3 regions of the Pseudalkalibacillus nanhaiensis genome follow, and region 3 is predicted to be linked to each of the others. Evidence: riboswitches for the same ligand, from Rfam matches in the RefSeq annotation. Region 3 holds a riboswitch; each other region holds the start of a gene.

Region 1 (10,997 bases), 1.8 Mb from region 3:
ACTTTCCGGCTCCTGGACCTTGCAATTTTATATCCCCGACAAGGTCACCGGAGAGAACCAATGCATTGTCGACACCTTCCACCTCATATAAAGGGTGTTCACTAGAAACGACCTTCGGCTCAACACTGATGTGAACATTTCGGTCATTCCACACAAGAGTAGCGACATGCTTGATCCTGAAACCAAAGATTTCAGCCAGTTGAATATCCCTTGAGGTTATGTGCCGAATCCCTTTCCGAACGATGGAACGCCAATCAGGTTTTATTCGAAACAGCAATTCAGCCAGAATGATGATTTTAAAAAAAGTATCATGTCCGTCAACGTCGTTGGATGGATTCGCTTCAGCATAACCAGCTGTTTGAGCAGCAGATAAAGCCTCACGAAAAGACCATTCCTTCTGCCGGATCTGACTTAAAATATAATTCGAAGTCCCATTTAAGATCGCTTCAATTTTCGTGATCTGGTTACCTTGGAGTAATTGGTTCAGTGTACCGATGATCGGAATCCCACCAGCAACCGATGCTTCGAAAGATACCGTTACCTGATTTGCAGTAGCCAAAGCCTTCAACTCCGCCCCTTTGTGAGCGAAGAGCTCTTTATTTGCTGTCACGACATGACATCCTTTTTCAAGCACCTGTTTCAAATACGAATAACCAGGTTCCACACCTACAATCGCTTCAATGACCACGTCCAAATCAGGAAATTGGAGGATCCGTTGAATGTCAGACGTGACAAGCACCTTATCTCCTATGGTTCTCTGCTTTTTTTCATCCTGAATAAGAACTGCAACCACTTCAACCTTCCGGCCCAAAATTTCATTCAATCGTTGCTGCTGCGATTGAATGATTTCGTACACCCCACTACCAACCGTTCCGAAACCGAGTAGAGCGACTTTTAAATTCGCCAACGTGTCCCCTCCTTTTACCAAGTAATGAATCCAATGGATACACCGACAATGACCAGTACGAGAAAGCTTCTGAGATCAATAAGTGGAATAGGATCTTTTTCTTGAATGTTCATTAAACGACCTTCGTATTGAAGGATGAAAAGCCTGTTGCCACTTCAATCGCTTGTTCAAGGTCTTCAATTAAATCGGCCACATTTTCAATCCCGACTGATAATCGGACGAGATCTTCGGTGACACCAGATTCTTTCAATTGCTCCGGAGACAGCTGTTGATGCGTCGTACTTGCTGGATGGATGATCAGACTCTTTGCATCACCTACATTTGCGACGTGAGACCAGAGCGACACACTGTTGATGACGGCTGAACCTGCGTCTCTCCCGCCTTTAATCCCAAATACAACAACAGAGCCAGCCCCTTTCGGCAAATACTTTTTGGCAAGGTGATGAGAGGGATGGTCCGTTAGCTCAGGGTACGAGACCCACGAAACCGCAGGGTGATTTTCCAAGTAGGCGATGACTTCTCTTGTATTCGAAACATGCTCCTTGATGCGCACATGCAACGTTTCCAAACCGAGCGCAATTTGAAAGGCGTTATATGGACTGATGGCAGGGCCTGTGTCTCGCAATAGTTGGACACGAGCTTTTACGATAAAAGCTGCTTCTGGCAAGGCTTCAGAATAGACGATACCATGATAGCTATGGTCTGGCTCTGTAAAACCAGGGAATTTCGGTGAATTCCAGTCGAACTTCCCTCCATCAACGATAATGCCCCCTAGAGACGTACCGTTTCCGCCTAGCCATTTGGTGGCAGAATGGATGACAATGTCCGCGCCATGCTCGATCGGTCTAGATAGGTATGGTGTAGCGAACGTGTTGTCGACGATCAATGGGATGCCAGCTTCATGTGCAATATTTGCCACCGCTTCAATATCCAACACATGAAGGCCTGGGTTCCCGATTGTTTCTGCAAATATCGCTTTCGTTTTAGGAGTGATGGCGCTTCTGAAATTTTCAGGATCCTGAGGATCAACAAAGTGTGTTTTGATCCCGTGCTTCGGTAATGTTGTTGCGAACAAATTGTAAGTTCCACCATACAGCGTTGAGGCGGATACAATTTCATCACCCGCTTCAGCAATGTTGAAGATGGCAGTCGAAATTGCGGCCATTCCGCTCGCTAACGCCAACGCACCGATTCCTCCCTCAAGCTGAGCAACCCGCTCTTCAACTGTGGTCACTGTCGGATTATGGATCCGTGAATAAATGTAGCCTTCTTCTTTCAAGGCAAAAAGGTCTGCTGCATGATCCGTATTCTCGAACTTATAAGCGTTGGATTGATAAATCGGCAATGCTCTTGCTCCTGTCACCGGGTCAGCCTTCAAACCACCATGTACACTGATTGTTTCTAAGCGATACTTCTTTTCTTCACTCATTCCATTCACTCCTCAACCGTTATACTTGTTTTTCCTGGACCAATGCATCAAGTTCAGTCAATTTCTCTTTGACAATCCATCCCCACTTCTCAAACTCGACGAGAAAACCGTCATGACCATACTTAGACTCCACTTCGTAATACCCGGCAATCCCACCCTCATGCTGGATCGCAGTTAAGAAGGCCCCCAGCACATCTGGCGGATAGACGAGGTCTCGGGTAAAACCGATGCCGTACACTGGAACCTGATAACCATGAATGACTTGCTCAAGACCTCCTCTTCCCCTTCCGATATCATGTGAATTCATCACGTCTAGTAGCGTCAAATAGCTTTCCTTGTTGAACCGATCGTTCAATTTCGCACCCTGGTAGGTTAAATACGACTCAACCTCAAACGTGTCATGATCTTCTCCATGAGCTTGTTTATTGCGGCCAAAGCGTTCATTGAACAAACAATCCGATCGATAAGTCATCATCCCGATCATCCGGGCAATGCTCAGCCCTTGATCTCCCGCATGCAGGATGGCCTGTTTGGCTATATGATTGAATGCAATCCCGTAATCACTAAACGTCGGTGTCACGGCAATCGGAAACAGGGCTTCTATAAAATCCGGATACATAAGTCCCCATTCAAGCACTTGCATACCACCGAGTGAACCACCAATTACAGCTTTCAATCGATTGAATCCAAGTATCTTCAGACCGACATATTGCGCTTCAACCAGATCCCTGATCGTTAATCGCGGAAAATGAACACCGTATGGCTCCACTTTTTCAGGGTCTATGCCCTGTGGACCTGTCGAACCATTGCAACCTCCTAGTACGTTGAACGTAACAACCTGATAATCGTTCGTATCGATGTAGCCACCTTTCCCAATCAATCCACGCCACCAACCAGGTTCATCCGGAGTTCCAATCGTCCTATGATGGCCAGTCAAAGCATGGCAAACAAGAATAGCCGGAGCATCTGGAGGACCACACCTTTCATAGGCCAACTCCGCTTCGCTCAACGTTTCACCCGATTCCAGAGTGAAGTTTGGTATTGTAACCGTTCCCGTTTTGTAACATGGTTGATGACTCACGATTTCGTCCTCCTTTCTTTTCAAGAACGCAAAAAGCCTCTCTGTAAAGACAGAGAGGCAAAATAAACGAATTTGTCTCTCTCATCTTCCAAAGCGCATTTTACGCTTTGCAGGATTTGGCACCATTTCAAACCTACGTTTGACGGTTGCCGGGCTTCATCGGGCCAGTCCCTCAGCCACTCTTGATAAGAGCTTGCATTTAAATCTTCAGTTTTTAAATTATCTGAATCTTAGCACGGTAAAGTGATGCTGTCAACATCTTTTCTTTTGTTCGGGTTTAGAACGACACAAGCAGAGCGAATCGAGCTCATTTCGGTGCCTGACAGTGTTTCTTTACCCTCAAAATAGGTTTTCCGTGTTTTTAGAACACATAAAACACATTTCTTTACCCTCAAAACGGGTTTTCCGTGTTTTCAGGGCACATAAAACGCATTTCTTTACCCCATAAGCGGGTTTTCCGCATTTTCAGGGCATATAAAACGCATTTCTTTACCCCAAAAGCGGGTTTTCCGCGTTTTCAGGGCACATAAAACGCATTTCTTTACCCTCAAATCGGGTTTTCCGTGTTTTCAGGGCACATAAAACGCATTTCTTTACCCTCAAATCGGGTTTTCCGTGTTTTCAGGGCACATAAAACACATTTCTTTACCCTCAAATCGGATTTTCCGTGTTTTCAGGGCACATAAAACACATTTCTTTACCCTCAAATCGGGTTTTCCGTGTTTTCAGGGCATATAAAACGCATTTCTTTACCCTCAAAACGGTTTTATCATAGCGTTTTTCTACTGTATGTGATCCTCTTACAAATGTGACTACGTTTTACGAGGAGACCTTCGTTTCTTTTTCCCTGAATGACAAAATCGCATTCATGACCTAGCGGATCATCCACAGGCCTAACACATAAACATCAGAAGGTAAAAGAACGTGCTTCATTAGGAAGACTACCTCTGAAAGTATTATTTCGCCTGAAGCGGCTTTGAAGCTTCGACTCTATCAGCGTAACGTAATGTTGTTATGAACCCATCAAGCACTTTATTGCTATATTGGAAGCCTTTATTTTGATAGAATTCTAGCGCTTTGTCATTACCATTCGACACAAAGACGAAATAATCTTCAACATGAGGGAAACCCTTCAGCCATTCCATCGACATGTTAAAAAGGACCGATCCGATTCCTTGCCCGCGATACCCGTCTTCTATGTAAAAGTTGCTCAGGCATCCGACATCATCATTACGGACGGTTGAAAGGTCAAAGAACGTTGCAAACTCGTTATCATAGTTTTCTTTTGGAGCGATGTTGGAATAAACGTAGGCCACGATCTTATCGTCCGCTTTCGCCACCACGGTAAAATTATGTGTTGAGCTTTTTACAGAAGAGAGCATACGTGTATCAAAATTCATATCATCAAACAACTCCGGCCTATAATGGGCAAGGGATTTCTGATACGCCATCAGCTTGTTGCATACTTCCCTGCAGCATTCTACATCTTCATCTTTTACGATCTCATACGTTATTTCCACATTCTTCACTCCTCTTCCTTTATCAATCGTAAGCAGGTTAATTTAAGTATAGAGTTGTGCCATTTTAGAGTAAAGTGTATTGGAAAATAAAAAAGTCAGCGATGGGGCAAGCCCATTGCTGACCTCAACTGGATTCAGTTCCCTTCTTTACTCGTATCGAACCCTCCAGGTTTTTCCCCTTCAACACCATGACCGATCGTACTTTCATTAAAGGTTTCAAACGTCACTTCTTCGCTATCTTCTACATTGATATGAAAGAGTGAGGGATCAACACCTTCGTTCAATCTCACTTCATCTGCTTTCATAAAATAGGCGACTTCACCATTCTCCTTATAGAATTCTGCATCAAGTAGTGCACCCGTTTCTTTAGAGACCGTCATCTTGAAGGGACCAAAAGAGCCATTGTATTCAGGTACGTCTCCTTCGATTTCGTAAACTGGCATACCGAATTTCGTATTTTCCTGATAACTCCAGTGGTCATAGTTATCTAACAACAGTACAAACCATTCGCTGCTTATCACATGGCCACCCATATTGAGATATTGATGTTGAGTAGCTAAATTGTCCTCAGCTGATTTCGTTGTAACCAGCTTCTTTTCAGGGAGTTGCAAAACGACCTGATCATCCTTAAGTAAAGAAATCTGCTTCTCAAGAACTTTTTCATCCTTTGTGATCTCGATACTTGTAAGGTTTTTATTTCGTTCAAAATCCACCTGGAAGTTCACGTTCGTCACAGTTCCATCAGGGTGGGAAGAATACGAATAGGACCCTTGAGCGTTGTCGATATGATCCCAGGAAAAGAACATCTTTTTCACAATCTCGAACTGATCTGGATTCTCTTGGGCAAGTTTTTCACTGTCCGGCGCTGAAAACAGATCATCCTCATTCTTTAACGGATCCCGATGTTCAGCTTCACTGCTTTCTGTTTGAAAGGAAGCAGAAACTTGCTCACCCGTTTGGCTCGCATTAAAGAAACCGATCTGATCAGCTGAATAATACAATGCACCGAAAACCAATGCACATGAAACCATACCACTCAATACGAGATTAAATTTACGTTTGTAGTTTGGTATCGAGAAGCGATCTTCCTCCCTCCCTTTTATCGATTGGAATACTTGCTCCTTATGTTTTTCGTCAAAACGGATTTCCTTCAAGTTGGAACGATTCATTTTTTCTTTTAGATTTTTCAATTTATCTTCCATACCGTTCTCCTCCGTCCAGCATTTTTTTCAACTGCAACCTTCCACGATACAATCTTGATTTGACTGTATTTTGATTGAGCTTTAACAGTTGCGCTACTTCTTCAGTACTTAACTCCTCGTAGTAATGGAGGATGATCACTTCACGAAGCTTGACCGGCAAGGCCAATACTTTTTCTGAAATCATCCTGCTTTCTTCGTCGACAACGATTTCAATTTCTGTTGATCGGTGAGGGCGTAGCCACTTTGGACTGATTATGTCCGTAAAAAACAAATTTCGATAAGACCAGCTTTTCAATGCATCCTTACACGTATTCACGGTAATCCGATACAGCCATGTCCGATAAGAGGATTCTTCCCGGAATGTATCCAGCTTTTCATAGCATTTAATGAAAACATCCTGGGCAATATCTTCAGCCATTTGCTTTTGCTTCGTATATGTATAGGCGAGTCGAACAATTGAATCCCCATACTCATCCATCAGCCAGTTCAACCGATCTTCACGCGACATGAATTCGGAAGGTTTCTTCTTGATCATCCAGCCCCTCCTCTCTTTGATTTAGTGATTAGACGACGAACGGTCACAAGCGGTTTTGTTTTTTATCATTTTTCTTCTATAAAAAAAAAACTGTAAACGAGTACCGCTTACAGTTCAGTCCATTTTTTCGCAAAAATATCCTAATCCAGTTTTTCCAAAACTCTAGCGTTCACATGAAATAACGTGCTACTTGTTGTCTTCCGTTTTCTGACTCCAAATTTCATACCAGAACATACTTATACCGACGCACATGAGTGAAACGCTTAAGATATAAGGGAACCATCCCGTTATTTCACTTAGTATGAATCCAAACCGTCCTGGCGCATCCCATGCTCCTATATTTGGCGAAATGGTTGCGATGGCATGGTGCATGATGCCGAACAATATAATCCCTGATATAAATGACACACTTGCTATAATCTTAAAACTCACTTTGTCCAACAAAATCCCCCTCAACTTCTTACTCTTTTTTCTATATTTTAACATTATCTAGCAATAAAAAGCATCCGAACTTTTCGGATGCTTCTCTCAATCTATTAATCTATTATCCAGGTTGAACGCTCAACATCGCCGGAGAATCGATGAGTTTCACAATTTCGCGCTTCGGACAGCTCTCTGTGGATGCCAGATACTCGTCCATCCGTTGAAAAATCTGTTTCCTTCGCCATTCATTCTCAAGCACCCCTGAAATCGTCGTTTCACACTCGCCTTCTTCGATTGGAATAATGAGCTGCTTTTCACTTAAGCCTTTTAAATTATATTGCTCCTGACCAGGCAGAGCCGAGTGTACGAAAATCAGCAGCCTCTTTTTCAGCGCTTCACTGATTGTGATTCCTCCAGGCTTTGTGATGATAGCATCCGCTTGTTCGTAGAGGTGGTTCATTTCCGCCCTGCTCTCAATATACGGACGTGGTTCAATATGTGGCACATTCCACGATTTAAGTTCATTGAACAGCTTATCATTCTTTCCGCAAAGCACTGTGTATCGGTACTTGGAATCAGACTTGATTGATTCCAGGTACTCGATCATATTCCCGACACCGCTGCTCCCGCCAGCTACAAGGATGTGTTTCTTTGGTGATAAATGACGTGCTGTATAGGACACGATATCCTCACTGGTCGGTATTCCTGTAACCGCAATTTGGTCCTCCGCTACTTGATGGTTGTCCATCAATTCTTTCTTCATCATTTCATCATTGACCAGATGAAGATCGATCTGTTCTTTACCCCAGATCCCATTGATAAAGAAATCGGTATACACATTGACCGTCGGGATGTCGATTCGTTGTTGACGTTTCAACCGGCTGATGATGGCAGAAGGAAAACAATGGGTACAAACAATCAAATCAGGGTTTTCTTTACGGATCAATTCCAGCATTTTCGACTCGAAGCCGAGTAATTGGACGTAATCCACTTTGAACGGGACCTGTTGTCCCTTCGTCTCATACATGAAATGCTTATATACCCAATGATAGGTTTTCGGGAGAGAGCTGATCCACTTCAAATACATCGTCCCGATTGTTCTTTCTAAAGATACATTCCAATAACTTAGAAAATCGACTTTCTTACATTCGATTTCTTCTTCTGAATTCTGGATTGAATCAATCAACGCATCGGCCACTTGATGATGACCGGATGGCATTTGGAAAAGGGGTAGGAAAAGTATTTTCTTCATGCTTTGCTCCCTCCTTTCACTCTCCATTTTTTTATTAAGAAGATTCCTGCAAATGCAAGAAGTGCAAGCACACTCAACCATGGTATCCAGTGCATCGGCAACCGATCACCGATCCAGAACCCGACCATGATGTAACAAATCGTCCACAGCAAGCTCCCTATCAGGCTTAGAATCGTATAAATACCAACAGGATAGCTGCTCGTTCCAGCAACATAAGGTGCGATTTGGCGGAGTCCTGGAATGAACAGGCTGAATAGGAGTGTCGTTTTCCCGTATCGATGGAACTTATCACTGACCTTCTCCCATAGCTCTGGTGTGATTTTGATATACCGGCCATACCGCTGTAAAAAAGGCACGCCCAAATAACGTCCGATCGCATATGAGACGGCAAGACCAAGTACGGTGCCGGCGAAAGCACTGAACAAGGTCCAGCTTAGCATCAAGTGCAGCTGAGCTGCCAGCATGCCGATCAGAACCATGAAGGTTTCTTCAGGCGCAGGAATGCCAACGATCCCACAGAACAGCGTCAACAAAATAATCCAATATCCATATGTGTGAATCGCATGTAATACGTTCTCAAAATTCATAATATCCTCTTCTGTTCCATAGCTGATTTTTCCTGAAGGTGTGCATCAAGATTGACACACTCGTATCCTATGCTCAATGCCTCTGGAATGAAGCGGCTTAATGCCTTGATCGTTGTATCGGGAGCGTCGGAATCAGCTTTCGGATTTGCCCCATCATCATGCAGCAGGAAAATCGCTCCTTCTTCAAGTCCATCCATCATCTTGGATTTCAACTTTTCATGATCCTGTTTCTTCCAATCCTGAAAGATGGACGACCAAAGCACGATATCATAGTCTTTCGCAAACATATACGTAAAGATGTTCAAGCGGCCGAAAGGGGGCCGATAAAAACGTGGCTTCACACCAGATACCCGTTCAATGACCCTTGTAGAATCCAGAATTTCCTGTCTGGTGGCAAATGGGCTTAAGAACCAGCTATCCGTATGCGTATAATGGTGGATTCCAATCGTGTGCCCTTCATTCACCATACGTCGTACCAATTCTGGATACTTTTCAGCTTTTTGAGCTACGACAAAAAAGGTCGCTTTACAGTTGTATTGTTTTAAAAGATCCAATAACACCGGTGTGTAAGTTGGGTTCGGTCCGTCATCAAATGTCAACGCTACTGACCTTCGGTGGGGACCTCTCTTTATCAAACCAATGGATTTCGTCCGGAAAAGGACCGTCGGCACGATTCCATAGAAAAGAAATAGGATGAAGCCTACCAAGGCAGTCCAAATCAAGATCTCCATTATTTTTTCACCTACATACTAAAAAATAAACGCTTTTATTAGGATAACACACGCATATTAAATGATTGTTGAGAAAGCATCAACCTACCTGATTCTACCAAACCCGACGCATTTCGGGAAGAGTTGACCATATGCTCTATGTATAGACGTTGATTTCCAAGAAAAGTTCTCGATCATGTGCAAATCCCCATACACTCTTTCTTCTATTACATATAGTGTTACAAGGTAAATTTAACGTAAAGGAAGATTGGATGAGTAACCAAAGAGATATACCCTCTTATAAAATTGAATTGGATCCAAGTGACTTGAAAAAGATGAAGAAGGATATATGGTCGGAGGACCCTGTTGAGGCCACGCTAACCGTCGGCAATAATTGTTATGACATCGGTTTTCTTTTTCGTGGAGCTCATATCCGTAAAGTGAAAAAGAAATCCTACCAGTTCATTTTTCCATCCGTCACATCCGGTATCAAAGAGTTGCATATCAACTCCGAATACATTGATAAATCCTTAATCCGTAACAAACTCTCACTCGATTTCTTTTCAACCCTCGGTGTGCTCTCACCAAAATCAAATCACGTGTTGATAACAATCAATGACGATTTCCAAGGTGTCTATCTTCAGCTCGAAAGCGTTGATCGTTATTTCCTGAAAACGAGGAACCTGCCGAAGGGACCGATTTTCTATGCTGAAAACGATAACGCAAATTTCTCACTCATCAGTCCAATAAGAGAAGGATTGAAAAAGCGATTTGAATCAGGTTACAGCTGCAAGGAAGGAACATCAGATGATCGTGCAATCTTGGCGGATTTGATTTATCAGATCAATACCATTCCACCTGATGAATTCGAATCGGCAATCCAGAATTATGTCAATGTTGATAAATATTTACGCTGGCTTGCAGGAGTCGTCTGTACCCAAAATTATGACGGATTCATCCATAATTACGCGCTGTATCGAAGGAGCGACAATGGACTCTTTGAAATCATCCCCTGGGATTATGATGCAACATGGGGACGTGATATCCATGGAGACGAAATGGAATACGACTATATTCCGATTGAAGGCTATAATACATTGACGGGAAGAATCTTGGATATCTCCTCTTTCCGTGAACAGTATCATGATTTGATGGCTGGAATACTGGACAAAGAATTTACACCGGAATATCAAGAACAGAAAATCAAGAAGCTATACCAAAAAATCGCCCCTTATGTAGAAGAGGATCCCTATTTACACAATTCCATTGATCAGTTTTATGAGGAACCTGATGTCATCCTTTCGTATATTAAAAGCAGAAACCGATATCTACGAGGTCATCTCTCAGATCT
Region 2 (10,997 bases), 180 kb from region 3:
AAATGGCGGCAGCCTGCAGGAGTTTCTGGAACTGGGTACAATTGAGATACAAGGACATGAAAAGCTAAGGAAAAACATCTACATGTTCCATCTGGATGAATGGGATAAGGTGAAGTTCGAGATCGCAAAACTTGATACACATCTAGCCGATCGATTGTTCAAAGTTTATCAACAAATTGAAATACTCGATGCGCATGTCAAGGTAGAATCCCCGATCTTCAGAGTCGATCGATTAGGCTTCGAGGATTTTACGGAGAACTGTGAGAATATCATCAAGGAACTAAAGAGTGGATAAGAAATCATTACCTTTAAAAGGTGATGGTTTTTTATTTTTCGTCAAATCTAAACATTATTCTTTGAAAATAAATAGAGTTCAACAAAACCGAACAGAAACGTGAAAACCATGGCGAACGATTTTCACGGGCCTTGTGGCATAAATAGGAAAAACACGGAAGGTTAATTGAATCCCGTATTGAATTGTTTAATAAGCTTTTTCTAGTTAGCATCCTTTACGCATGTTTGAGTGGTGGTTGAAAAAGGTATAGCATAAGTAAAACTAGTTCACAATAATAATAGTGAATCTCAACTTTTCAAAAAGGGGCGTTAGGAAAATGAGAAAGGGTATACTACCACTGGTTACAGGCTTCATTATCGCGTTTAGTATATTTTGGTTCAGTCACCCTGCAGGTACATCTACATATCAAGTCAATGATCTGCCAAAGAAGTCCTTTGCGAAAAGCCATATAAATGTTTCAGACATTCATTCAACTGCTGCTTCGCAAGTTTCAAGTGACACGAAAGTGAAAACGATTACGACAGAGGCTAAGACAGACCATGAAAACCCTACCAAAGGAGACTTTATAAAGCTTGCGGATTCATTCATGACCGAAATGATTCAGTCAACGAACGAAGATGGTAAAGTAACAAGCTTCGAAACGAAAGATCAATTAATTGAGCATATGAAAGATTATGCTTCTTCGGAAGTGACGGAATACTATGTGGATGGTTTGTATGAGGAAAAGTCAGAAGGCTTGTATATTATCCCTACCGAGCTACCGCCATGGATCGTCACTGGAGAACCTTCGGAGCTGAAGAAATTGGATGATGAACATTATCAGCTGAAACAAGTAAACGAAACAGATCTCTATGGTACCTATACCATTCAAATCGACTATTCAAAAAAAGATAGCAAGTGGATCATTACCTCCGTCAACGTTAAATAGTAATGACGATTGGCTCGTACAATGTCTGACTTTTTCTGCTTAACATTGTTGCTACTAAGCTTTAAATGTGGTACACAATGTTAAATGGGAAAAGTCTTTCCTTTTGTCGATTAATCGAGTTTTACGAATATATGCGTGGCACTGTAATTTCGAACAACTTCATGTAAAATATGAATAAGGAGAATTTGTATATTACGGCAGACAAATTGGAGTTTTGAATATGAATCAATATACTTTTGAAGATTATTATAAGAACACGGTCGAGTTATCGTTCACTGAACAACCCTATTCCCCGACACCAAAGCATGTTTGGATCATTTGCCGCTTTAAGGATCAGTGGCTGCTCACGGAACATCCGAGAAGAGGGATTGAATTCCCAGGGGGGAAAGTGGAAAAGGGCGAATCGGCTGAGGAAGCAGCCGTGAGGGAAGTGTATGAAGAAACGGGTGCAACGGTGAACGAACTTACTTATCTTGGGCAATACCGGGTCAAAGGCAAGGGTGGTACGATCATCAAAAACATCTATTTTGCTACGATTGAAAAGATGGATATAAAGGCCCATTACTTTGAAACGAACGGACCTTTATTGATGAAGGAATTACCCGAATCGTTAAAAGAGAACGGTAAATTCAGTTTTATGATGAAAGACCAAGTGCTTGAGCGAAGCTTGCAATTCATCCATGAAAATCAAATCTCGACCAATTAACGCCTAAGGAGCTTCGTCTCGAGAAAGCCTACACCGGAATACATGATTGTGGCCAAAACAGCGATGATGAACAAGCTTAGTAAGACGAGTGTAAAGTTGAACACCTGGAATCCATATATAATCATATAACCTAGACCTTTTTTGGAGACGAGGAATTCACCGACGATGACGCCGACCCAGGACAACCCGACATTCACCTTCAAGGTAGAGATGATGGTCGGAATGGCTGCAGGCAGAGTGACTTCTTTAAAGGTCTGTTTTTTGTTTCCCCCGAAAGTTTCAATAACTTTGATATAGTTCTGATCGGTCTCATGGAAAGCGGTGTAAACGACAAGTGTTGTAATGATGAAGGAGATCAACACACCCATGGCAATGATCGAAACGTATCCTGGACCGAGGGCGACAATCAGAATGGGGCCAAGCGCGACTTTCGGCATTGCGTTCAAAACGACCAAGTATGGGTCAGACACATTCGAAACAAACGGGAACCACCATAATAGTGCAGCACATGCGGTACCTAAAATGGTTGCAATGACGAAGCTGACGAGCGTTTCTCCTGTGGTCGCGACAATATGGACGAACAAGGTCCCATCCCCGATCTTATCGATGAACAAGTGAACGATTTTACTTGGTGAACTAAACAACAAGGGGTTGACCCATGCCATCGATGAAGCAATTTCCCATAAAGCGATGAATAAAAGGAATAAGGTAAATTGGGTGACGATGACCTGCCTTTTCCTGCGTTTCACTTGATTTTTGAATTGTTCATATGCAAGTTCAACTTTCGTTTTCAAGTTCATTCAACTCCTCCCAGATCAACTGGAAGATATCATGGAAGTCTGCATGAGCTCTTGCATCAAAGGGATCCAGCTTTTTAAGCTGATCAGGTATGGTGTGTATCGATTTAACTCTACCTGGATTTGCTGATAAAACGATGACCCGATCTGACATCGCAATGGCTTCACCAATGTCATGGGTCACGAGTAAAGCTGTTTTATCGTGATCCTTCAACGTCCTGAAGACAAGGTTTTCTAATTTCAGCTTCGTTTGATAGTCTAACGCTGAAAATGGTTCATCTAATAAAAGCAGGACAGGCTGGGTCGCTAATGTCCGGACGAGTGCAATCCTTTGACGCATTCCACCTGAAAGCTCATGAGGATATTTCGTACGGGTATGACTGAGATTCATTTGTTCCAATAGCTCCAATGCAAAGGTCCTGCTCGTATCATTCAACTTTCGCTGGATTTTCAAGCCTAGCAAGATGTTCTCTTCAATCGTTTTCCAGGGGAAGAGATAGTCCTGCTGGAACATATATCCGATTTGATTTTTGACATTCCGCACTTCTTTCCCTTTCATATTCACCGTGCCGAGTGTAGGCTTGAACAGACCTGCAATCAAGGACAATAAAGTCGTTTTTCCGCAGCCGCTTGGGCCGAGGAAGGAAACAAACTCTCCTTCCTCAATATCAATATTTATATCCTCTACGGCTGTTGTACTCGATTGGGTTGAAAAGTAGGCATGGGTCAATTGATGAACGGTTAAGAATGACAACCTCCATCACTCCTTACTTTGCAACTTTTTCAGCGATTTCGGTATTTACAAGTATCGCATGATCGATTTGTTTAGGAAGTTCACCCGCTTCTTCCATGATCGTCTGCAAGTTGTTCCATTCTTCTTCATCAAGGATCGGATTGGTGGCATAACTGTGTTGATTCTTATACCGTTCTGTCACAGTTTCAATTAAATCAAGCGGGGTATCATCAAAATAAGGCTTGATAACTTGAGCGATTTCCTTAGCGGAGTGAGTATCAACCCATTGCTGCGCTTTGTATAGAGCACGGGTGAATCGTTCGATGACATCGTTATTTTCATCCATGTAGCTCTGTTTGGCCATATAGGTGGTATACGGAATCTTACCGGATTCTTTACCGAACGATGCAACGATATGACCAATGCCTTCTTTTTCAAATATGCTGGCAGTCGGTTCAAACAATTGTACATAATCCCCTGTGCCGGATGCGAAGGAGTTCGCAATATTTGCGAATTCGATATTCTGGATAAGGTTCAAATCCTTATGAGGATCGATCCCGTGCTTTTTCAGGCCATATTCACCTGCCATTTGAGGCATGCCGCCCTTCCGTTGGCCAAGGAAGGTACTTCCCTTCAGCTGATCCCAAGAAAAAGTATCCGGCTTTTCACGCGCGACAAGGAATGTACCGTCTGTTTGAGTGAGCTGGGCAAAATTGATAACAGGGTCTGTCGTTCCTTGAGCATAGACATAAATGGTCGTCTCTGAACCGACAAGGGCGATATCCGCTCCATCCGATAACAGCGTGGTCATCGTCTTATCTCCGCCCCAGGTCGTGGTCAACTCCAGGTCGATCCCCTCTTCTTTAAAAAAGCCTTTCTCAATCGCCACATATTGTGGTGCATAAAAGATGGATCGAGTAACCTCTGCAACTCGCACTTTATCATTTGAGGAGCTGTTTGAGCAGCCTGCTGCCAGTAATGTGAATGCAAGTATGAAGGAAGCAGCTCCAGCGATATGACGTTTTATTTTCTTGAACATTCCTATCCCTCCACAAACTTAGATGGGATAGTGTATGATTGATGCTTATAATGTGTGTTCGCCTAGAAATACTGTGAGGTGTGTCTATGTTTGAGTCGAATCGGATCGAGGATGTGCAACGTTTTCCGTCACCACATCCTGGAATAAAATTATATGTAATCACGTATAAAAGCCAGGATTTTCTTGTGAAGGGTTTACTGGCTCAACCTGTTTCAGAAGAAGCTCTACCAGGACTTTTGTATCTCAGAGGAGGGATCAAGCAGGTTGGGAAGGTGAGGATAGCGCGGATCATCCAATTTGCCTCCCAGGGCTTTGTCGTCTTCGCCCCTCATTACAGGGGGAATGAGGGAGGGGAAGGGCAGGAGGATTTTTGCGGCGAGGATCGGCATGATGCTTTTTCGGCACTGCGTATTTTGGATGATCTTCCTTTCGTGGATTCATCCTCTTTACATGTATTCGGTTTTTCGAGGGGAGGCGCAATGGCGCTTTTCACCGCGGGATATTACCCTGACATTATCCGTTCAGTTGTCGTATGGGGCGGTGTTTCGGATATGAAGCTTACGTATGAGGAACGGAAAGGACTACGAAAAATGTTGAAGCGGGTTGTCGGAGGGTCCGTTTACAAGTATCCAGATCGATATGAATGGCGTACACCACTTAGCGAAGTGCCACGATTTGAAGCTCCGGTTCTGATCATTCATGGCATCTATGATGAAAATGTGTCCTTTGAACACGCGCGTTTGCTGGAAAGGAAGCTGTACGAGCATGATAAACGGTATGAAACCTGGTACATCGAAGACGACCATCATTTCACCCCTGAAAAGAAGCTTCAAGTAACCCGGGATCTGTGCAGCTGGATGAAAAAACAACGATAAATGGAGCATGACAAAAAGAAGCGACCCAAATTTGGGTCGCTTCTTGCATTTTCGATTATACGAGTGGTCCAGCCTTTTTGATTTCTTCGCTAACATTCGGGAACTTGTTGAAGTTTTCTTTGAACTTCAATGCGAGTTCTTTCGCTTTTTCGTCATAAGCATTCTGATCTGTCCATGTTTTTCTCGGTTGAAGGACTTCACCAGGGACACCCGGACAACGAGTCGGAATATGCAATCCGAAGAATGGATCCTTCACCGTTTCCGTAGAGCGTAGCTCCCCTTCAAGAGCAGCCTGGACCATTGCACGCGTGTAGGATAAATTCATACGTTTACCCACACCATACTCACCGCCAGACCAGCCAGTGTTCACGAGATAAACGTCGACATCATGCTGGGCGATCTTTTCACCAAGCATTTTTGCATAACGTTCAGCATGCAGCGGAAGGAATGGTGAACCGAAGCATGTTGAGAATGTTGCCTGCGGGCTTGTGACGCCTCGCTCCGTACCTGCAAGCTTACTTGTATATCCAGATAGGAAGTGGTACATTGCTTGTTCCTTCGTAAGTTTGCTGATTGGAGGAAGGACACCGAAAGCATCTGCAGTCAAGAAAATAATCGTGTTCGGGTTTCCTGCCACACTCGGCATGATTACATTTGGAATCGCATCAATCGGATAAGCGGCACGGGTATTCTCCGTCAAAGTCGTATTATCATAATCAACGACTCTCGTTTCTTCATCTGATACGACGTTCTCGAGAACAGTGCCGAATTTGATTGCATTCCAGATTTGTGGTTCTTTTTCTTTAGAGAGGTTGATGCACTTAGCATAGCAGCCGCCTTCAATGTTGAAGACACCGTTGTTTGCCCAACCGTGTTCGTCGTCACCGATCAGACGTCGGTTAGGATCAGCAGAAAGTGTCGTTTTACCTGTTCCGCTTAAACCGAAGAATAAAGCCACATCGCCTTCTTGCCCGACATTAGCTGAACAGTGCATGGATAGGATGTCTTTTTCAGGCAGGATGTAGTTCATGACTGAAAAGATTGACTTCTTGATTTCTCCAGCATATTCTGTACCACCGATCAAGACGACACGCTTTTCGAATGAGATGATGATGAAGGTTTCTGAGTTTGTTCCATCAACAGCCGGATCAGCCTGGAATCCTGGTGCAGAAATGACCTGGAATTCTGGTGTGAAGCCATTTAAATCGCTTTCATTTGGGCGTATGAAAAGCTGTCTGGCAAAAAGGTTGTGCCAAGCGTATTCGTTGATGACTTGTAAAGGAAGCTGGTATGCCTTATCTGCTCCCGCAAATCCTTCAAATACGAAAGTCTCATCCTTTTTTGTTAAGTATTCGATCACTTTTTTATATAAATTATTGAATTTCTCTTCTTCAATCGGTTGATTGACAGATCCCCAGTCAATCTTATCTTTTACTGAAGGTTCCATGACGATATATTTGTCTTTCGGGGAACGTCCTGTATATTTTCCTGTCTCAACTTGGAGAGCACCAGTTGAGGATAGGACACCTTCTCCACGAAAGATCGCTTTTTCGACCAATGTTGGTGTAGGTAAGTTCTTATGAGTTGTAGATTTACTTATAAGTTCATCAGTTAAAGATGTAAATTGTGCCGTATTCATGTAAACCCATCCTTTTCAAGATAATATTTAATAATTCCAAGACATCCATTATCGTCTGAATTAGTATAACATATTTATTTTAATAATGTATACTATTTTTCCTTATTTGTGACAAACGAAACATGAAGTCAAATGAAATAGGCGGCCATAGAGGATTTTCTTAAAAGTATTCGGAATTTTCATATTTAATAAGGAAAAAGAATAATCATCTGAAGGGTGTTTGTATGTTCAAATTCGTTGACATAGCAGGTGTACTGCGATATGATATTGCGAGAACGGCTACTCTTATTCCGAGTAGGTGGAGGGACAGGCCCAATGAAACCCAGCAACCGACACCAATAGGTGAAAAGGTGCTAACCTGAAAAATAAGAGGGTGAAAGGTTTACAACGAACCACCTTTCCTCTAAAAAGGGAAAGGTTTTTTTTTCGCAATCAACGAAAATTCGAATACTTTCATCAGTATTAGTGCAACGTAATCCCGGAATGGTAAGAACGAGGGGTGTTTAACCATCCTCGCCGATTGATGAACGTTCTGTCCAAAGTGGACTTTAAACAACTCAAGATATGAGTTCATCCTTCATCCGAATTATAAAATCTTGGGTTTTTATTGCACTTTTCCGTACGGAATGAGTACCGTATCAATTATCAGCGATATTTTTCGTGTATCGCCGAGGAGGTTCCGTAATGTCAAAAAGCAGACGTCTATTTACTTCTGAGTCCGTTACAGAAGGCCATCCGGATAAAATCTGTGACCAGATTTCGGATGCGATCTTGGACGAAATTCTATCAAGTGACCCGAATGCCCGGGTTGCGTGTGAAACATCTGTCAACACAGGTCTTGTCCTTGTTGCAGGTGAAATTACCACTTCTACTTACGTCGATATTCCGAAGATCGTTCGTGAAACGGTAAAAGGAATCGGATATACGCGGGCGAAGTACGGCTTCGACTATGAAACTTGTGCGGTCTTGACATCCATTGATGAACAGTCTGCTGATATCGCACAAGGTGTCAACCAAGCACTCGAAGCTCGTGAAGGAACAATCTCTGATGAAGAGATTGAAGCAATCGGTGCTGGTGACCAAGGGTTGATGTTCGGATTTGCTTGTAACGAAACATCTGAACTCATGCCGTTACCAATTTCTTTATCCCATAAGTTGAGTCGTCGTCTGACTGAGGTACGTAAGAACGAAGTCGTACCATACCTTCGTCCTGACGGAAAGACACAGGTCACTGTTGAATATGATGAAGATGATAAGCCTGTCCGTGTAGATACGGTTGTCATTTCAACTCAACACCATCCAGAAGTGACACTTGAGCAAATCAAACGTGATTTGAAAGAGCATGTTATCAATCCAGTCGTTCCGGCTGAATTGATTGATGAAGATACAAAATACTTCATCAACCCGACTGGCCGTTTCGTTATCGGTGGACCACAAGGGGATGCAGGACTGACTGGACGTAAGATCATCGTTGACACGTACGGCGGATATGCACGTCACGGCGGTGGAGCATTCTCAGGTAAGGATCCGACGAAAGTGGACCGTTCTGCTGCGTATGCTGCTCGTTATGTCGCGAAGAATATCGTAGCTGCTGGTCTTGCTGAGAAGTGTGAAGTTCAATTGGCTTATGCAATCGGTGTAGCTCAGCCTGTATCCATTTCAATCGATACATTCGAGACTGGTACTGTAGCGGAAGCAAGACTTGTTGAGCTTGTTCGAGAGAACTTTGATCTCCGCCCAGCAGGTATTATCAAGATGCTAGATCTACGTCGTCCAATCTACAAGCAGACAGCTGCTTATGGACATTTCGGACGTACAGATATCGACCTTCCATGGGAGCGTACGGACAAAGCAGAAATACTGAAGAACAACGCATAAATGAATGAAATGGCTGTCACCTGAAGGTGGCAGCCATTTTTTTTATTAATGGCTGTTCAAAATCAACAACATTCTTAATGCTAAGGCGAATAATTGTCAGTTTAAGACGTTTTTTTTATTGAATGGCCTTGTTTTTAGGAGAAAACGTGATAAAAACGAGCATTAATTGCCTTGATGAATGTTAGGAAGAGGGTGTACGCGTGATTATCTACAAAAATTTCAAATTTCCTACGAAAATTTGAAATTATCTACGAAAATAAAAAATTATCTACAAAAAACAGAAATTATCTACAAAAACGAATTCATCCACTTATGATGCCGAATGAATTCTCTTTTTGCGTTCAGCGATCTCCATATACTCCTTCGTCAACTTTGCAAAAATGGTATTCCATGATTGACTTAGAGCATATTCACGAGACATCTTCCCAAATCGTTTCAAGATTTTCGGATGCTTCAATAGAAATAAGATTCGATCAATGAAGGCTTGAGAGCGGCCGGGGGTCACGAGATATCCATTCGTGCCATCCTGGATGATGGTTCGCACGCCACCGGAATCTGCACCGATGACAGGGGTACCACAAGCCATGGATTCCAATACGACGTTCCCAAACGTTTCTGTAGGGGAAGGGAAGATGAATAGATCAGATGCACGATAAGCCTGTGAAAGTTCCTCCCCTCTCAAATATCCTGTAAATCGTACATTTGAATAGGAGTGTAACGTTTCCTTCATGACTTCTTCACTCGGTCCCTCGCCGACGATCATCCAACTCACCTGATCCTGCCATTCCTTAGGAAAGGTTCGAATGATGTTGATGAACGTTTCGATGTCTTTCTCAGGCGCTAATCTGCCTACGTAAGTTAGCAAGAGATGAGTCCCCGGAATGTTGTATTTCTTTTTGAATTCATCCGAACAACGACCAGGGTGATAGAGTGCTGTATCGACACCTCGCCCCCAAATCGAAAGCTTGTCGAACCCTTTTTTGGTCAGATGATCAAGTGTGTCATGAGAGGGGACATAAGTCTGATCGAAATTGGAATGGAACCAGTGCAAGTATTTCCATAACCAGTTCGTCGCCCATTGTAAGTGATAATACGAAAGGTAATGATCGAAATTGGTGTGATAGGAAGCAACCATAGGCACGCCATATTTTTTACCGTGATTCATTCCAAAAAGCCCAGTAGAAAACGGAGTAGCGACATGGATTAAATCAGGCTGAAACGCCAACAGTTCTTGGGTAACGCCGCGGTTGTAAGGAAGTGCGACACGGCATTCCTTGTATAAGAGGAAGCGCATGCTTGGCAACGAATGTGTCTGAGAGGCATAAAGGTCCTCAGTGGTACCGGATTTTGGAACGATCACTTTACAGTCAATCCCTTGTCGTTCCCAATAGCTGACCAATCGATGTAACGTGTTAGCAACGCCATTGACTTGCGGGTAATACGTATCAGAAAAGAGTGCGATTTTCATTGTATTTATCCCCCCTGAACATGATTCATAGAATGGAAGAGACGAGCAGCCCACTTCCAATACCTAAAAGCATGCCTGCAAACACATCAGATGGATAATGCAGACCGAGATAGATTCTGGAGATTGCGACAGACAGAGATAACGGGATGAAAAGGACAGCAAAAAGTGGATTCCATAGGACAAGAGGTGTAACGACCGAAAAGATTGCTGTCGTATGGCCAGAAGGAAATGAATGATCCTTCAACAGCTTTGAAATCGTGATCGTATTCGGAAGTACCTGATATGGTCGTTTACGTGGATAGAGCTTTTTACTCACCTGTACTGGGAGGTGGCTGATGGCAAGCGCAAGTAAGCATTGGAAGCCGATCATCCTTAATTCTCCATCGTTCAAGCTCATCAAAAGCAAGCACATCACGATCGATCCTGTTGCACCTCCGGCATGCGTCACTGTCATGAAGTATTTACCGAAGAAGGTATGCTGACACTTATTGTTCACCCAATGAAAAAGTGAGCATTCCCGTTCGTGAAGCCATCCGATTACTCTAGACAACCTGTTTCCCCCTTTGAATCGTGATTTAACAAAATCATAACGTTGAACTATTAGGGGAATGTCAAAACAATGTAAAATCTTTATGGAGA
Region 3 (10,997 bases):
GCGTGATGATCAAGCAACCAAAATCAGGGCTGCGCATGTCATTGACACCTTTGGAAACGACTTTCAATGCGTCAATATCTAGACCAGAGTCGATCTCGTCAAGAATTGCGATCTTCGGCTCAAGCATCAACAATTGAAGAATTTCATTACGCTTCTTCTCACCGCCAGAGAAACCTTCGTTCAGGTAACGTTGAGAGAATGATTCATCCATGTCGAGAAGCTCCATCTTGCTGTCCATTTTACGGATGAACTTCATTAGTGAAATTTCATTTCCTTCTTCACGGCGTGCATTAATAGAAGAACGTAGGAAGTCTGCGTTCGTTACACCGCTGATTTCACTTGGATATTGCATTGCTAGGAATAGACCCGCTTTCGCACGCTCGTCTACTTCCATTTCAAGCAGATCCTCACCGTCGAACGTCACTTTTCCTTCTGTGATTTCGTACTTAGGGTGGCCCATCAATGCAGAAGCAAGTGTAGATTTACCTGTTCCGTTTGGTCCCATTACTGCGTGGATTTCTCCACCGTTTATTTCAAGGTCAAGACCTTTGATAATTTCTTTTCCTTCAATGGAAACATGTAGATTTTCGATCTTAATGTTTGGTGCAGTCATGACTTAACCCTCCAATTTCGTATTTCAAATCAATTTACTCCATTTAACATTGTAACGAAAAACAACACAAAAATGAAATAATCCTGATTCTTTTTCTTTATTATCATTCTAATTTTAAAACAAATCAAATCAATTCTCAACAAGACACTCGGAAATATGGGCATAAATAACTCGCTAATTGAGAATGAATGCGACTTATTGAAAGCGACAAGCCTATTAACACGGCTTTTAAGAAGGGAGAAGAGTAATGTGGGATGAAGGACATCTCTGCTGTTTTCTGGGGTCGTTTTGTCCTTCATTCCTTGGATGAAGGACATTTCCGCTGTTTTCTTGGGTCGTTTTGTCCTTCATTCCCTGGATGAAGGACATTTCCGCTGCTCGCTTAGTCTGATTTGTTCTTCATCGCCCTTATGAAGATCTTTTCTGCTTCTTTTCGCCCTGTTTTGATCTTCATCACCCTTATGAAGATCTTTTCCTCTGCTTTTCACCCTAGTTTTGATCTTCATCTCTCTTATGAAGATCTTTTTCCCCGCTTTCTCACCCAGTTTTGATCTTCATCGCTCTTATGAAGATCTTTTCTGCGACTTTTCAGCTTCGTTTTGATCTTCAACACTTGCTTTATGTACAGTCTTGCATTAATAGGATCCAGAAACTCCCTCCTTCAAAATAAAAGGACCTTATCTATTGTGCGATAAGGTCCAAAATATATTAGCTCAATTTCCAGTTTTTCTATGCTGTAGTTGTGAATTATGACTTATTGACTTTTCCCGTAAATTCGTTGAGCATTTGCAAGCTTTGCTTATACTCACGATCTCTTTTACGTTCAATTTCCATACGTTTCTCCAGGCTACGTTCGTATTGCGCATAACCTATACCGTGTGATTGGTGCATGGCTTTCTCCATTTCACCTGTATGGTTTGTGTCAATGTGATGGATAATGAATCAATCCTTTCAAGATTTCATAATTTTTATTCACTACAGTTAATACCCTACCAGTTGATTGTTAAAACACCAAATTCCATATATGTTGATAATTAAGGGTGTGACTCTCTCACACCCCGCCGGACCATATTAGGGGGACGGTTATTATATATCCCCCGAATACATCCCATTTTCTTGCTATTCTATCTATATCGACGGATTAATGTTTCATCTGACTTAAATCGGAAATCGCTTCTTGGACAAGCGTCACTGATTGACTCATTGCTGCCCCGCCTCCAAAGGCAGCACAAACACCGACAGATTCAAGGATTTCTTCTTCTGTACATCCTTGATCAAGGCATCCTTTTGTATGGTAGATGATGCAGTATTCATCTTGAGAATAGATGCTGATACCTAGAGCGATCAGCTGCTTTTCTTTTTTCGTCAGCTTTCCAGCTTTGAAGCATGATTCTGTAAATGCATTGTATTTACGTGCAATATCGGGCATTTTTTCAGTGAATACGCCAAGACCGTGTTTATAATCCATTAACGCAGCTTCAGTTGGTGTCCCGGGATGCTGATGAGATTCATTTTGATTCATTTAAATCACTCCTAACATGTCGATTATTCATCATAGTTAGTATGATTCTTCTTAGAAAATGTATCCCGGGAAAATTTTGCTTAAACCATTATATAAAAAAGAGCACCGATAAATCGGTACTCCTTCTTATATATTATTCACTGACCGGTACAACGGCACCTTTATATTCTTTTTTGATGAAGTCTTGAATTTCTTTAGATCGCAGCACTTCTACAAGCTTTTTGACTCTTTCATCCTCTTCATCGCCTTTGTTAACCGCGATAATGTTCACATATGGGGAGTCTGATCCTTCAAGGGCGATGGCATCTTCCTTTGGATTCAATCCAGCGTCAATCGCATAGTTCGTGTTGATCAGGACGGCATCTCCTTCCCCATTATTATAGATCTTCGGCAGTAGTCCTGCGTCTACTTCAGCGGTGAATTTAAGCTCCTTCGGATTCTCAGCGATATCCTTGATCGTTGCTTCCGACTTCTTCACGCCTTCTTTCAGGGTGATCAAGCCTTGGCTTTCAAGCATGCTAAGCATGCGACCATGGTCAGCTACCGCATTACTCATGATGATTTCTGCTTTCTGAGGGAGTTCTTCTAGACTTTTGTATTCTTTCGAGTAAACACCGATTGGCTCAATGTGAATGCCACCTGCATTTACGAAATCGTAGCTTTCATTTTCCTTCATTTGTTGTTCCATATACGGGACGTGCTGGAAATAATTCGCATCCAGTTCTTTGTTCGCTAGTGCTTTATTCGGAACGACGAAGTCCTGGAACGTTTCGATTTTAAGTTTAACGCCTTTCTCTTCCAACAACGGTTGCGCTTCTTCAAGAATTTCGGCATGAGGAACATTGGATGCACCTACGACAAGTTCCTCTTTATCACCATTGCCTCCACCACAAGCTGCTAGGACGGACAAAATAAATACGGTTGTCAAAATGGAAATAAGTTTCTTCATGTTGTTTCCCTCCAGTTATCTTTTATCTGTACGCTGTGTCAAAAAGTCACCAATCCATTGGATGATAAACACGATGATCAAAATGATAATTGTAGCGATTAATGTTACGTCGTTCTGGTTCCGTTGGAAACCATCAAGGAAGGCAAGTGTTCCAAGACCACCTGCTCCGACCACGCCAGCCATTGCTGTATAAGAAATCAAGGCAATTGCCGTTACCGTAATTCCAGATATTAACGCGGGTAAAGATTCAGGCAGTAAAACCTTATAGATGATTTGCATATCGGTTGCGCCCATAGATTTAGCAGCTTCAATGACACCCTTATCAATTTCACGCAGAGCAATTTCGACCATTCTTGCATAGAAAGGTGCCGCGCCGATAATCAGTGCAGGTAGAGCTGCATTCGCACCAAGCATTGAACCGACTAGCCATGTGGTAAAGGGCACAAGAAGAATAATTAAGATTATAAATGGAATAGACCTGAAAATATTTACGACTGCAGCAACCACTGTTTGAATCGGTTTATTTTGCCATAGACTTCCTTTCTCTGTAAGGAAGAGCAACAGTCCCAAAATGATTCCAAGTATGAATGTTGCACTGACGGAAATGACCGTCATATAAATCGTCTCTAAAGTCGCTTCCCACATATCCTCCCAATCGACATTAGGAAATAGAGTTGTCATGGATCATCACCTCGACTTCCACATCTTGCTGTCTGATGTAGCTTATTGCGTTTTCAAGTTCAGTTGGTTCACCCTCCATTTGGATGAACAGTGTTCCGTATGCCCCTTCTCTCGTATGAGAGATTTTCCCTTGAAGGATGTTGATATTAATTTGAAATTTACGGATCAGGTCGCTGATGAGCGGTTGTTCAGCTTTCCCGCCAACAAAAGTAAGCTTGACCACCCTATGTTGGTCTCCTTTATCAATAAGATGCTGAATCGTCTCATCTGTTTCTTCAGGTTCAGTGACCTGTTTGACGAAATTCTTCGTAATGGATTGCTCAGGGTTCCGGAATACGTCCAGAACAGGTCCTTGTTCAACGACCTTCCCATCTTCCATCACAGCAACCTGATTACAGATTTTACGGATAACATGCATCTCATGTGTGATAAGGACAATTGTCAATCCGAGCTTTTGATTGATATCAACGAGTAAATTCAATATCGAATCCGTTGTTTTCGGATCGAGGGCTGATGTTGCTTCATCACACAGAAGAACATCCGGATTGTTTGCAAGCGCACGAGCGATTCCAACACGTTGCTTTTGGCCCCCACTCAGCTGAGAGGGGTAGGATTCACCGCGGCCATTCAGACCCACCAGGTCAATCAACTCATTCACTAGCTTCTCGCGTTCTTCTTTTTCGACTCCAGCTATTTCTAATGGGAACGCAATGTTTTCATGAACAGTACGGCTCCATAACAGGTTGAAATGCTGAAAAATCATCCCGATGCGTTGACGGGCTGTACGAAGCTCTTTGCTGCTTAAATTGGTTAACGTCTGCCCGTTCATATCGACTGAGCCCTCAGTCGGTCTTTCAAGCATATTCAGCATACGAATCAGCGTACTTTTCCCAGCACCACTATATCCGATAATCCCGAAAATCTCCCCTTTTTCAATGGTGAGGTTTACGCCATCGACAGCATTCACAGCACCATCTTTGGTTTGGAAGACTTTCTTTATGTCTTTAAGCGTAATCATGAGGTCGTTTACAACTCCTTCTTCCCCTTATCTTGTGCAAAATTCCATTCGTATACATGCAAAAAACCTTTCCACTCTGAAAATGAGTAGAAAGGTTAAGGTCATCTCTCCATCTCATCTTCCAAAGCATTGTACTTTGCAGGAATTGGCACCTTCTCAAAACCAAAATCGGTTTGATGGTTGCCGGGCTTCATCGGGCCAGTCCCTCCGCCACTCTTGATAAGATTTTATTTATTTGGGTTGGTCTCTTTAATCCTTTAGCTTATTTAAGCATGAATGCATTGTAGCATGGTTGTTTTTTTAGTGTCAATCCTTTTTTATTACAGTTTTTATAGGAAGTTATGTTACGTTCATTATGAAGATATCAAGAAAAATGGAAACAATAATCATGTAATCATACATGATGGCATAAAGGAGATGTGGCAACGTGACAAAAAGCATGGGATTCAGCTTGAGAAATCTCAAAACTGACGAGATCGTCTCATTGTCCGACTTTGAAGGTAAACCTGTCATCATTCAATTTTGGGTATCCTGGTGCCCTGATTGTATGCGTGAATTACCGTTATTGGAACAATTCTATAAATCGATGAGAACAGATGAAATTGTAATCTTGACCATTCATGTAACGGGGCGGGAAGGTAGCGATGAGCAGAGAGATGCGTTCATTCAGAAGAATGGAATCACGCTCCCAGTTTTGATTGACAATGGCACAGAGGTTTATGATCAATTTGATTGTCACTCTGTACCGACCACGATATTGTTGGATGCTGATCATCAGATGAAAGCACGCTACACAGATAAAGATAAGTTCCAGGACATTTTATATGGCGTCTCTCGACTGCTGGCTGGATAAATAGAATATTGACTCTAACTTCAGAATCAGCCGATAAGAAGCATTCACTTTCAGTTTCCCTTGAAGAATAAGGTCGGACATTTTTGATCTACCGAGAATCAAGGACTCGAAAGATTCAGTGCATCCAAAGATTTCAACAGCTCCAAAAACGTCTGCTCGTTCATCAATGACTTGGCATGAACGCCTCCGAAGACGAATGGCGATGGTTTCCTCGTCCGTTGTCAACGCGACAACGTAATCCTGTATTCTGAAAAAAGGTGATAGATGGGACTGCTTTTCAAACCTCGAAGAAAACAAATCGATAACATGATGGATTCCCATGAGCTCTCCCTCACTTTCACATGTATTCTTCGAGGGGGAAGTAACCATGTCCTGTAAGAAACGTTCGACAGTTTCTCGTCTATAATTCGATAGGAAAATGCAAAAAAGAGGGTGATATCCAATCACCCTCTTCCTATTTATTGACGGTTCTTTAAACGTGAGACTCCTGCAACAAAACCGAGCACCCACAACAGCCTTATGCTACTGAGCTATATGTAAGCGCACACGAACATGTCATGACACTCGCCATGACTTCAGCTAGCTGATTCACTTTGCTTTGTCGATATCTGTGATATAAATTCGCAGGTGTTTTCCGTTCTCATCATCTAATCCATCTTTTAAATCTGAAAGATCCTTGATGTGAATTTTGATTTTCACCTGCAAATCTTCATGGTCATCCTTTTTTTGAGCTGCAGCGTTCGGTTTTTTCGAACTTACATTCCGCTTTTGTTCATCATCATCTTCTTTTTCATTTTGTTCCTCAGCATCGTCTTCATCCTCATGACGCTCTTCTTGATCCTCTGATTCGTCATGATCCTCTCCGCCTTCCTCCTGATCCTCTTGCTCTCGATCGTCTTCAGTCTCTTCTTTCTTAGGTGGAGAGATTTCGGATGTTTCTTTTTTCGGAGTCGTATCTGCTTGATCCTTCAGCTTCGGCATCGAAGGCTCTTTCACATCCTCCTTTTGCGTTTGTGGAGGCTGTGACGTTTCATCCTGGGAATCATCGATGTTTACTTTTGGTAATGCAGATTCTTTAGTATCCGGATCTTGTGATGAAATTTCAGCTGAAAGATTTCGAACTTCTTTTATTGAAAAATTTCGTAGGTCTTCCAATTCTAATGAATCATTGTTTTCAGCAGCATCTTGGTAGACTAGAAATTTACCCATGGATAACCCGAGTTCATTCGCTTTCTTCCTGGAGTCTGGAGTCGCTTCCATAATCGAAATCACGATATTGGTGTTTTGGATGTGCTCAAACGACTTGAATTGTTCAATTTCACCTTGGAGGCGTTTACGCAACTCTGGTGAAACCGATGATTCCTTATAGGAAGAAGCGATCAATAAATCATCAAACTTATCAAAGTATCCGTATTCTTGCAGCAACCCGAATAAATCTTGTGAAAAGTATAATAAGGACGCGTCTTCATACCCGTCTGTCCCTTCAAGAAGTTTCTTGGCATCTTCATTCAAGGCACGGACTTTGACGATGTTCATGTCTTCGTCGACAGCTACTTCAATACTTGGGTTGATGTCAAAGCTGACATAGGCTGCGGCAGAAGCCTTCTGATGTCCGAATGGCAAGCCCCCTGCGAATAATACAAATACAATAATAGCAACTAACGCAAGTGAAAAAGAGGGCAAAAAGACACGATTCGGTCGTAGGGCAGTCTTCACTTCATCAGCTGGACAGATATATTCCTGTCCAACCTCAGGCTGTTCACCTTTTTTCAACCTCACCTGCTCAAAGCTGCCGTCTTTTGTCAAAATCACGGCTTTTCGCCTTGAAACTTTCATGATTAAGCCACGCTTCACTCATTGGTCCCTCCCTTCTTTGTGATCAATCGGAGGGCTCAATGTAAGATTTGAGCGATGTATACCCTCCAATATAGATCAATGCAATTGCTATTATATATTTTCGATTCCGTTCAATTGTTTTACGACTGCAAGAGACCATATTTAATAAATCTTTTATCGGTAGCTGCTTCTTCTCTTTAAGATAGGCAGCCAGCTTTTCATCTTCAGCGAGTAATTGTGCAATTTTCTTGGCATTTTCACGAGCATCGATGTGCTTCGGGCAGTTTTTGCTTAAAACTTTGAAAGTAATGCCATATTCCTTTAACAATTCCCGATATTCTTCAATTTCAAATACACGGTTTTCTACTTGTTGCTGTTGATCATAATGGTGAATAGCAGCTTGTTGTTCTGCATAACTGTCTTCAAGTCTGCCTTCTTCATCAAGTTCTTCAGGCTCGAGAAACACATAACGGTTTTGTCGAGCTTCTTTACGGATGAAATCAATCACCCGTCTTCGGATGACCATATCTGCGAACGTCAAGAAACGGCTTCCTTGTCCTTCTTGATATTGGTTGATCGCTTCATTAAAAGCCGTCAATCCGATACTATATTCATCACGCGATTGATCAATATATTGATTGCATACTTTAGATGTCACTTTCTTAATGAAGGGTTGATAATCCTCCAATAACTCGTTTCGAAGTCTTTCATCTCCACGAGCAATTTGTTTTACTTTATCTTCAATCGTAACGTTTTTCTTGAGTGTTTTATTAAAAGTCGGTTTTACTAATAAGTTCATATTCATTGATGTCATAATTTGTATCCACCTCGCTACGGACAGAGTTTATCTTATTGAGGATTTATTCTGTGAAATTTATGATGTATGCACGAACTCTCAAATGAATGAAGAATTCATAGTTCATTTATATCATTATTTTCGCCGTTTGGAGGATACAATTTGATAACAATGTTACAAGCTCTTTAACAATTGTAACACACTCTTATTAAGACTGATTTGTAAGAATTTTAGGATAGTATTAGAGTGAAAATTCGATAGCCTCTTAACTAACACTACGTATGCGCTTTCAAGATATTCAAAATAAAAACAACCTGAACGACATTTTCCGTCAAAATCAGGTTGTTTTTTGACATAAATAAGGAAGATTTATCCACTACTTTTTTTTGCATTTTGGTGGAATTCTTTGATTTTACTGTAGATATGGTCAACTGAACGGATGGAATACACCTTATCGATAAACCTTCCCTCGTCTATAAAAACGACACAGGGTACACTTGTGATTTCCCAATCTCTCGCGATGGCAGGCATCTGGTTCAGATTACATGCTAGAACTTCACGAGAATCCGAACCCTCTCCGGCTTCCAATGCTACCTCCAGCATTTTCTTGGCCAGCTTACACGTACCGCATAAGGGGGTATAAAAAAATACAATCATTCGTTTACGGTTAAATCGCTTCTGAAGGATTGTTGAATAGGTTGTTTCTTGGATCATGTAGTACTGCGTCCTCCTCATAAGGAAAAGCCCGTCAATCTAGTGGAAACTTGATAAGCTTATCATCATCTTTCTTCGGACTCCCTCTACCATCAGTGTTGTTCGTAATCGTATAAAGGTTTCCATTCCTTATGATAACATCTCTCATCCTGCCAAAGCCATCTTTCCACAATTCATGAGTTCCAGTCTCCAAATCAAAAACTCTGATTTGTTCACCAGCTAGAAAGGCAACATAGATTTTACTCCCATCAATCGCAAGACCTGCCGGTGCCCAGGTTTCATCACCTGAATGGAACAGGGGTGTCTTCATCCCATCCTCTTCCTCATCCCCCTGTATGACTGGCCATCCGTAATTGCCACCAGAAAGGATGAGATTCAGCTCATCGTGCCCACGGGAACCATGCTCGGTACTATACATTTTTCCATCTGAAGTCCAGCCAAGTCCTTGCGGATTCCGATGGCCATATGAATAAACCGGTGAATCAGGGAAAGGGTTATCCTTTGGAATCGTTCCATCCAGATTAATTCTAAGAATTTTACCAGCAAGACTTTCCTTATCTTGTGCTAGAGAGCTGTGGCCAGCATCTCCAGTGGTGATGTAAAGGGCATCATCCGGCCCGATTGCTAATCGTCCCCCGTTATGGATCCTCCCTCCAGGAATCCCTTCAACAAGGGTATCGGTTTCCTTCCAAACGCTCTTTTGTTTTTGTACTTTGACAACACGGTTCAGACGCTCTCCATCTTCTTCATATGTATGGTACAAAATGGCCTCTAAGGGTTCACTCGTACCATCCAGGATAAGAAAGCCAAGCAGGCCTCCCTCGGTTTCAGCTATGATTTCTTTGTTGAGATCGACGCTTTGCTTTTGTTTTGAGTCTCCTTTAATGCTATAAATTTCACCAGATCGTCCAGATAAATAGAAAACCGTCTCATTTATATGATTGATTTGCCATGGTACCCTTAATCGGTTGGCGAGTATCGTTGCATCCTCATGCTGAGCAACATTTTGAACCGTCTCCGCTGCAGGTTCGGTCGTCGAGTCATCAGCAGATTGTTCTGTCTGATCGGATGAACAGCCAATAAGACCGCCAATCAGCAAAACCATCATAAACAATCGTTTCATGTTGCACCTCCATTAAACAAATAGCGTTGATCAATTCGAAAATTTGCATTCATTAAGATTTTTGCGAGGTACATTAACGGGGTTTCTGCAACTTCTTTATAGACACTCTGAGTGTAAAGATGTTGTGCATTTGGGAGCTCTCTTTTTAAAATCTTCCTCAGCTTATGACCGGCATCATCTTCATCGACAAGGATGTAGATCTCTCTGTCTTCAATCAAGTTAATCAGTTCTTCCAGCTTCGTGAAGCTGATTGTACCATGTGTACAAATGATTTCTACAGGTTCATTCAGCAGCTTTTTCACCTTTTCACGGTCCGTCTTCCCCTCGACGATTAATACTTTTTTCTCTATCTCATCCATATTGAACCCACCATGTCGTTTATATTTTTATTCAGCTAAAATCGACTTCCTGGCTCGCTGCCCCCGAGGAGTGTCGTGAATTTTATTTTCAGTACTTATCAGGGCCTTTCTTATAAGAAAGCTTTGTTAAAGAATGTTGTTGAATTTGAATTGCTTCAGGCGGACGCTTTCCGCGGGCAACGCTTCAGCCTCCTCGACCTCGGTCTGCGGGGTCTTCAGCTGTTGCTTTTCCCGCTGGAGTCGCCGCCTTACGCTTCTTATATTCCTATAAGCTAAGTGATCTTAAATGAAAAAAAGCAGCGATCGCTTGGACCGCTGCTTAACACCAACCGAATTCACAATCATCAACGAGTTGTTGTTGACCTTGAGCTTTAGGAGCTGAACCTGAATCTTGACGGTAGATCTTGTCCCCATCAAATTCAAACCCTTCTCCCATCTCATACAAATTCCCTTGATTGGTAAATCGGATATTCCCTATCTTGTCTTTGTTCAAGTACAGAGACATAGAGCCTTGATCCATTTTCCCATAGACC

Evidence for each region. Region 3 has a riboswitch for S-adenosylmethionine ahead of V1497_RS15395 (methionine ABC transporter ATP-binding protein). Riboswitches for the same ligand answer to the same signal wherever they lie in the genome.
Region 1: it holds a riboswitch for S-adenosylmethionine, as region 3 does, so the genes downstream of both, metX (homoserine O-acetyltransferase MetX) here and V1497_RS15395 (methionine ABC transporter ATP-binding protein) in region 3, are expected to answer to the same signal.
Region 2: it holds a riboswitch for S-adenosylmethionine, as region 3 does, so the genes downstream of both, metK (methionine adenosyltransferase) here and V1497_RS15395 (methionine ABC transporter ATP-binding protein) in region 3, are expected to answer to the same signal.

The regions. Positions count from the first base shown of each region.
Region 1 is NZ_CP143541.1:1,150,728-1,161,724, reverse strand. It holds gene V1497_RS06055 (homoserine dehydrogenase) at 1-907, opposite strand, end outside; gene V1497_RS06050 (O-acetylhomoserine aminocarboxypropyltransferase/cysteine synthase family protein) at 1,020-2,336, opposite strand; gene metX (homoserine O-acetyltransferase MetX) at 2,356-3,417, opposite strand; SAM riboswitch class I at 3,496-3,609, opposite strand; gene V1497_RS06040 (GNAT family N-acetyltransferase) at 4,374-4,937, opposite strand; gene V1497_RS06035 (hypothetical protein) at 5,072-6,139, opposite strand; gene V1497_RS06030 (sigma-70 family RNA polymerase sigma factor) at 6,129-6,674, opposite strand; gene V1497_RS06025 (hypothetical protein) at 6,861-7,115, opposite strand; gene V1497_RS06020 (MGDG synthase family glycosyltransferase) at 7,219-8,349, opposite strand; gene V1497_RS06015 (DedA family protein) at 8,346-8,936, opposite strand; gene V1497_RS06010 (polysaccharide deacetylase family protein) at 8,933-9,667, opposite strand; gene V1497_RS06005 (CotH kinase family protein) at 9,919-10,997, shown strand, end outside.
Region 2 is NZ_CP143541.1:2,782,233-2,793,229, reverse strand. It holds gene V1497_RS14510 (hypothetical protein) at 1-295, shown strand, start outside; gene V1497_RS14505 (hypothetical protein) at 612-1,223, shown strand; gene ytkD (RNA deprotection pyrophosphohydrolase) at 1,444-1,929, shown strand; gene V1497_RS14495 (ABC transporter permease) at 1,926-2,729, opposite strand; gene V1497_RS14490 (ABC transporter ATP-binding protein) at 2,707-3,480, opposite strand; gene V1497_RS14485 (ABC transporter substrate-binding protein) at 3,494-4,498, opposite strand; gene V1497_RS14480 (alpha/beta hydrolase family protein) at 4,585-5,373, shown strand; gene pckA (phosphoenolpyruvate carboxykinase (ATP)) at 5,429-7,012, opposite strand; SAM riboswitch class I at 7,295-7,384, shown strand; gene metK (methionine adenosyltransferase) at 7,697-8,890, shown strand; gene V1497_RS14465 (glycosyltransferase family 1 protein) at 9,201-10,358, opposite strand; gene V1497_RS14460 (phosphatase PAP2 family protein) at 10,384-10,908, opposite strand.
Region 3 is NZ_CP143541.1:2,961,244-2,972,240, forward strand. It holds gene sufC (Fe-S cluster assembly ATPase SufC) at 1-613, opposite strand, end outside; gene V1497_RS15375 (hypothetical protein) at 1,361-1,504, opposite strand; gene V1497_RS15380 (carboxymuconolactone decarboxylase family protein) at 1,755-2,135, opposite strand; gene V1497_RS15385 (MetQ/NlpA family ABC transporter substrate-binding protein) at 2,269-3,084, opposite strand; gene V1497_RS15390 (methionine ABC transporter permease) at 3,100-3,765, opposite strand; gene V1497_RS15395 (methionine ABC transporter ATP-binding protein) at 3,746-4,783, opposite strand; SAM riboswitch class I at 4,895-5,009, opposite strand; gene V1497_RS15400 (TlpA disulfide reductase family protein) at 5,211-5,636, shown strand; gene V1497_RS15405 (hypothetical protein) at 5,604-5,957, opposite strand; gene V1497_RS15410 (anti-sigma factor domain-containing protein) at 6,225-7,490, opposite strand; gene sigI (RNA polymerase sigma-I factor) at 7,516-8,286, opposite strand; gene V1497_RS15420 (thioredoxin family protein) at 8,638-8,982, opposite strand; gene V1497_RS15425 (PQQ-dependent sugar dehydrogenase) at 9,017-10,105, opposite strand; gene V1497_RS15430 (toprim domain-containing protein) at 10,102-10,464, opposite strand; gene V1497_RS15435 (hypothetical protein) at 10,540-10,740, shown strand; gene V1497_RS15440 (DUF2553 family protein) at 10,784-10,997, opposite strand, start outside.